2 regions of the Pedobacter sp. UYP30 genome follow, and region 1 is predicted to be linked to the other one. Evidence: riboswitches for the same ligand, from Rfam matches in the RefSeq annotation. Region 1 holds a riboswitch; the other holds the start of a gene.
The links. Region 1 has a riboswitch for cobalamin ahead of ABIB40_RS10220 (TonB-dependent receptor plug domain-containing protein). Riboswitches for the same ligand answer to the same signal wherever they lie in the genome.
Positions count from the first base shown of each region.

Region 2: linked by a shared signal. The riboswitch ahead of metE (5-methyltetrahydropteroyltriglutamate--homocysteine S-methyltransferase) and the one ahead of ABIB40_RS10220 (TonB-dependent receptor plug domain-containing protein) in region 1 are both predicted to bind cobalamin.

Region 1 covers NZ_JBEPPD010000007.1:137,204-140,626, forward strand. The annotation lists gene ABIB40_RS10215 (serine hydrolase) at 1-1,206, opposite strand, end outside; cobalamin riboswitch at 1,302-1,495, shown strand; gene ABIB40_RS10220 (TonB-dependent receptor plug domain-containing protein) at 1,595-3,423, shown strand, end outside.
Region 2 covers NZ_JBEPPD010000001.1:185,385-188,807, forward strand. The annotation lists gene metE (5-methyltetrahydropteroyltriglutamate--homocysteine S-methyltransferase) at 1-1,351, opposite strand, end outside; cobalamin riboswitch at 1,522-1,687, opposite strand; gene ABIB40_RS00890 (Lrp/AsnC family transcriptional regulator) at 1,859-2,320, shown strand; gene ABIB40_RS00895 (glycoside hydrolase family 2 protein) at 2,662-3,423, shown strand, end outside.

The DNA of each region.
Region 1 (3,423 bases):
TGCTTTTTTTCTACCGAGTTCAAATTCATAAATTTCTCTTCCAATGTTTTTCATAAAAGGATAGCACACCGTTTCGTATTCGTACACGCCATCGTTATAAGTGTTATTGTTGTTACTTTGCAACACAGCGGTTAAAAAGAATTCAACTTTGTTTTTAAAGTCGACAAAATAGGTATTGTCTATAATAAAGCCATAACTGTCGCCATATTTGCTAAAAATTCTGATGTTGGGCGTAAGATGAGCATTTTTCTCCCTACCGAAATAGATCATTTTTGCATAGGTAGGCCAAAATTCCTTTGTATTGTACGTTGGATGTGTGCTTTCTGTCGGGAACATACTCATATAGGTGTAAATAAACTTATAATCTTCTGGCCTAAGGTTGTAACGATCTTTCTTGGGGAAAGCTTCTGGAAAAATGAGTTTTCGCATCAACTTTTGCTGATTCGCAACAGAAAAAGCATTCTTATCCTTAAAACTGAAAGGCTTGTTTACTATTTTTTCATTACTGTCTATATATGCTTTGCCAACAATTAGCCGGTTTAATTTTAACGGATAATGTTTATCATCATATTCCGCAGGATTTAGATAGACCAGTTTAGCATCGTTATAAAATCTAACTTGGTTGGTATGTTTGGATGATTCTCCTGCATCGCCTATGGCCAATCGATTTAAAATTCGGCTATCTGTTAAACCATATTGCTTCAGTTTTCTATTTATTTCGGCCCTGCCGATAAATTCGTATAAACGGTTAAACGCATCGTTATCGCTGGTAAGCAATATTTTTTTAATGTATTGCGCAATGCTCGGTTTACTGTTTGCTGCGCTCGTATCACCAATTATTTTTGTTTGTCCTCGGTAACTGCTATCGGTGATCATTATGCTATGCATGGTTAAACCTGTTTTTTTTAGCGCATTAACTTTTTCTAGCGCAAAAATAACCGCTGCCAATTTAACTGTACTTGCAGGGTAAAAGTAATGATGCGGGTCTAGGTGATAGCCAAAGCTTTTAAAATGAGGCTTGTTCTGCACATCTCGATTTATCTGTGTGTACAGAATCTGCACCTGTTTATGGTCGGGAGTTTTTAAAATGGTGTCGAAAAGTGCTGGCTTCGATTTCATCAGCTTTGCTAAAAAAGTGGTATCTATTTTTTGGGCCATAGCAGAAAAAGAGGTAAAGAATGAAAGCAGAAGAAATGCTTTTTTCATTTGGTTTATTTTTGTGGATGCTTGGCTAAATTAGCAAAATTTGAGCATGTTCTAAACTAGCGTTTATTTGTTTCGCACACCTCGTATTTTTTACCTACCTTTGCGTCGTTTTTGGTGTCTGGGCTCAACCTCAGACTTAAAAGGGAATGCAGTGTAAATCTGCAACTGTCCCGCAACTGTAAGCTCCAAAAAGGTTTTTCAATCTTTTGCCACTGTTTGCCTTTCGGCGGATGGGAAGGCGGAAAAACTAGGAGCAAGTCAGGAGACCTGCCATTGCATAATAATTTCATAGCTTTCGTGGATTGAAGCTAGGAGTGGAGCAATTGCGGTTTTCGTGTTTTCATTTCTTTTATTAATCTGTTGGCTGTGGGCAAAACTCACCACCAGAATGACTTTAAAAAAGGGTGTTTCTTTAAACATCATATATTTTTTAATTTATGCCTTCCTAACGGGATTAAGCATCGTTCTGCCTAAAAATGCGGTTGCCCAAACAGATTCTGTAAAAGCAAAACAGCTAAAAGATGTCGAGATAAATCAATATAAAAAATCGAACGTAAATCAGTCGCCCGTTCCGGTGCAAATTTTGGAGGGAGCAGAATTACAGCGTCTAAATAGCCTTTCTGTGGCAGATGCAGTTCGTTTTTTCTCTGGTGTGCAATTGAAAGATTACGGCGGCATTGGAGGTTTAAAAACCATCAACGTACGGAGCATGGGCAGCAATCACACCGCTGTTTTTTATGATGGCATTCAGTTGGGCAATGCACAAAACGGACAAGTAGATCTAGGTAAATATTCCTTAGATAATATGGAAGAAATATCAGTTTATGTTGGGCAGAAGCCAGATTTATTAATTCCTGCGCGAGGCTATGCAGCAGCAAGTGCCTTATATTTAAAAACGGCAACACCTAAATTTGTAGATGGGAAATCTTACCAGGCAAATGTATCGATGAAAGCTGGTTCGTTTGGTCTGCTGAATCCAAGCATCAATTATAAGCAGAAAATTAACAATAAACTCTCCCTGAGTTTTGATGGCGCCTATGTGGAGGCAAACGGCAAATATAAATTTAGATATAAAGATTACGAGTACGATACCACGGTGGTTCGAAACAACGGCGATGTGAAATCGTTACGTTTGGAGGCAACGCTTTTTGGCACGTTGGCCGATAGCAGCCAGTGGAATGTAAAAGTGTACAATTACAATTCTGCAAGAGGACTGCCAGGAGCTATTGTTTCTAATAAATACACATTTACCCAACGCCAATGGGATGACAATACGTTTGTACAAGGCTCTTACCATAACAACTTAGCTCAAAAATATAACCTGTTACTCAATGCAAAATATGCCTACAGCTTTCTGCGCTATATAGATCCAGAAATAAAACTGAATAAAGGCATTTTAGACAATAGATTTACAGAGCAAGAATGTTACCTCTCTGCCACCAATCTCTATAAGTTTTCGAAGTTATGGCAAGTTTCTTTAGCCACCGATTATAGTCTGCAAAAACTCGATGCCAATCTGTACAATTTTGCCTATCCAACCCGCCAAACAGGATTAATCGCGCTAGCAAGTGGCATAAACTTAAAGAAACTACAAGTTCAAGGAAATGTGCTGGCTACTTTGGTGCACGAAAATGTAGAGCAGGGTATTGCCGCGGGTAATAAGCAAGAATTTACGCCGACAATTATGGCGTCTTGGCAACCATTTGACAGTCCAGACTTTCGTCTTCGGTCTTTCTATAAATCTATTTTTAGACTGCCAACTTTTAACGACCTTTATTACACTTTCGTTGGAAATTCAAATCTTCGGCCCGAATACATACACCAATATGACATTGGGTTTACCTTTAACAAAGCTCCGCTTAAAAAGCGTTTGGCGTATTTTTCCATACATACAGATGCGTATTATAACCGAGTTAAAGACAAGATTGTCGCCATTCCGGGCAATAATTTGGGGCGTTGGACCATTTTTAATATAGGTGATGTGAGTATAAAAGGGGTGGAGACAAACATCCAAACCGTTTGGAGTTTAGCAAAAGATTTATCACTCAAAGCCAGCGCCAATTATACCTTCGAGAAAGCAATTGATATAAGCGCTACGGCATTTAATTATGGAGATCAGGTTCCATACATTCCAGTAAACAGCGGCACGGCTAGACTCGCCATCGATTATAAAAATTTTAGCTTTAATTATGGCTACATCTACACTGGCGAACGGTA
Region 2 (3,423 bases), on a different contig from region 1:
TTTGTGGAAACGAGCCTATGGTAGTGGTAGGAAAAAGCGGCAAGTTTAAAATTTCTTGCTGTATTTTTTTTCTTGATGAAAATGCATTTAAGCGTTTAGAATCTTTGCTTGTAATGGCATCAACACGTTGTTTTATTCCTTCGTTATGAATCAGTTTAGAACTTTTGCGGTTTGCAATGGCTTTCTTGTTTTCTGCTAATTTGGCAATAGCTGTGTCATCAGGAGTTTCTGAAGCAAGTTTTTTCAGCATAACTACTTCATCTATTTTCTGTTTGGCAAAAGCTAACCATTGCTTAACTTCTGGGCCAAGCGTTTTTTCATCAGTTTCTAAATCCAAATCGCATGGCGAATGAAGTAAAGAACAGGAGGGAGCAATTAGCAAGTGATCCGAGCCAAGTTTAGCTACAGCTTTTTTGAGGAATGATAAAGATTGTTCGAAATCATTTTTCCAAATATTTCTGCCATCCACCAGGCCGAGGGATAAAATCATCTCTTTCGGAATGGCATTTAAAACATCATCTAATTGTTCTGGGGAACGCACAAGATCTATGTGTAAAGCTGTTATTGGGAGGGAGGTGGCTAGTGTTAGGTTGTCTTTTAATCCTTCAAAATACGTTGCTACCAATATTTTAAGGGTAGGAAATTGCTTTCTAATTTCTGCATAAGCAAAATTAAAGGCCTCTTTTGCCTTTTCGTCGATGTCTAACGCTAAAAACGGCTCATCAAACTGGATCCATTCTGCGCCATGATTTTTTAATTCGCCAAGAATCTGCAAATAGACTGGTAGCAGCTTTTTAATCAAATCTAACTTATCAAAACCTGCTTCTTTTTCTTTGCCAAGCAACAGGTAAGACACCGGGCCGATTATTACAGGTTTGCTTTTTATTCCCAATTGCTTCGCCCTTACAAATTCCGTAACTATTTTGCTCGAGAATAGGCTGAAGGCTTGGTTCTTATAAAATTCGGGTACAATATAATGGTAGTTTGTGTCGAACCATTTGGTCATTTCCATGGCGGTAATGTCTAAACCATCTTTCTGATAGCCGCGAGCCATGGCAAAATATAAATCTAGCTCGTTATTTGTTTTTGTAAGCACCACCTGATTGTAGCGCTTCGGAATAGCGCCTACAGTTAAAGACATGTCCAGAATTTGGTCGTAATAGGAGAAATCATTTGAGGGAATAAGGTCTATTCCTGCCTCTTGCTGCAATTTCCAGTTTTGTTCGGTAATTTCTTTGCCTTTGCCCAATAGGTCGGCCAAAGAAATTTTACCTGCCCAGTATTGCTCGCTGGCTTTTTTTAATGCTCTGTTGCTACCAATTCGCGGATAGCCAAGGTTGTGTGTTTGCATCTGTTTTTAATTTTTTAATGGTTAACAATTGCGGTTAATAGCCCATTTTTAATCTCTAGATGCTTTGTTGGGAAACTTAGAGGAAGAGAAATGCGCGCATTGACAACCAATTAGAGATGTTTTGCCTAAGCTGTGCACTCGTCCGACTTCAAGCTTCAAATCGCGAAAGCATCGTCATTTCGGAATAGTTAGGTATCCTGACTTGTAACTATTTTTACCTTTTCTAGCATTTGCTGATAAAAATTTAATGTTACTTACAGTTGCGCGACAGCTCCTGATTTACACACGATTCCCTATTAATTTACAAAAAGTAAAACCTTTTCCGACTGCAGAAATGTGTAAAGAACTCTATATTACAATCAGTTTTTAATTCTTTTCAAAGGTAATTAAGTAGGTATAAAAACCAAATTAAATTAATTAATAAGGTAAATATTCTCTATTGTTTATTTTTTTAAGATATTATGCTGATTAGTACTTAGATTTGCGCATCTAAAAGAAAATTATTCTATGGAAGGATGCGATGAAACCGATTTGTTGTTGTTAAGAATATTGGGCAACAATTCAAGTTACACCACAAAAGAGCTCGCTGCGCAGGTAAATTTGTCTCCATCGCCTGTTTTCGAGCGGGTAAAGCGGCTAGAGAATAATGGCTATATCAAAAAATACATTGCCATTTTAAACGCCGAAAAATTTAATCGGGGTTTTATTGTGTTCTGCAATATTAAACTTAAACAACATGATAGAACCATAGGACATAAATTTGTAGAGGATATTTTAAGCATAGACGAAGTGGTGGAGTGCTACAATGTTTCTGGCGAGTATGACTTTATTCTAAAGGTTTATGCCAAGGACATGAAGAACTACCAAGATTTTGTATTTAACAAGTTGGGTTCTGTTGAAAGTATTGGCAGCACGCACAGCACTTTTGTAATGGCCGAGATTAAGAATTCTCATAACATTGGTTTTTAACCAAACAGCTTTCTTTAATCTGCAAAATTTAGTTTTTAAGCACATTCAGAAAACCTGTAAATCACTTTTTTTAACTTAAAAACAGGTAATTTTGTTTTTAATCTAACCAACTTTAATCAGCCGTTATGAGCATTACCAAGAAACCACTTTTTTACTTCCAAATCCTTTTTAATGTTGTTTGCCTAAACATTTGTTTTGGTCAATCAGCTAAATTGCCTACTAACTGAACCAAGGAGGCGATAGAAGCGAAAGTACCTTTTCCAGAATATCCCCGCCCGCAGTTTGAGCGAAAGGATTGGTTATCGCTTAACGGTAAATGGGATTATCTTGGCGGTGCAGAAGTGGCAAATGCTTTAAATCCAATTAAACCTATTTCCTTTGCAGGGAAACAAGAACAGATCCTTGTTCCTTATTGTCCAGAATCTTTTCTATCTGGAATAGAACGCAAGCAGGAAATAAATATGTGGTACCGTAGAAATTTTGAAATTCCATCAACCTGGAAAGGAAAACAGGTTATCATTAATTTTGAAGCCGTTGATCATGATGCCACTGTGTTTGTGAATGGAAATAAAGTCGGAACACATGCAGGTGGTTATGATTCTTTTAATTTCGACATTACTAGCTTTTTAAAAGCAGGAACCAACATTTTGGTTTTGGCTGCACATGATCCAAACGATGGAAGAACGCCTTCAGGAAAAAATGGTCCACGTGGAGATTATACATTTAGTTCTGGAATTTGGCAGTCGGTTTGGTTGGAGCCTGTTAGCAAAATATACATCAAAACCGTTCGTTTATTGCCAGATGTAGCAAATAGTCGTTTAAAGGTAACGGTTAACGCGCCTTCGTCTCAGGTATTTGTAAATGTATTAGAAGGAAGCAAGGTGATTTCTCAGATGCAAGGAAAGCCTGGCGTGCCATTCTATGTGCCCGTAAAATCACCCAAGTTATGGTCGCCGGAAGATCCGTTCCTTTACAATTTAAAAATTACGCTGAAAGACAAGCAGGGCAAGGTGACCGATGAAATGACCAGTTATTTTGGTATGCGTGATGTAAAACTTGGAAAACTAAAAGGAGTGGTGCGGCCATTGATTAATGATAAATTT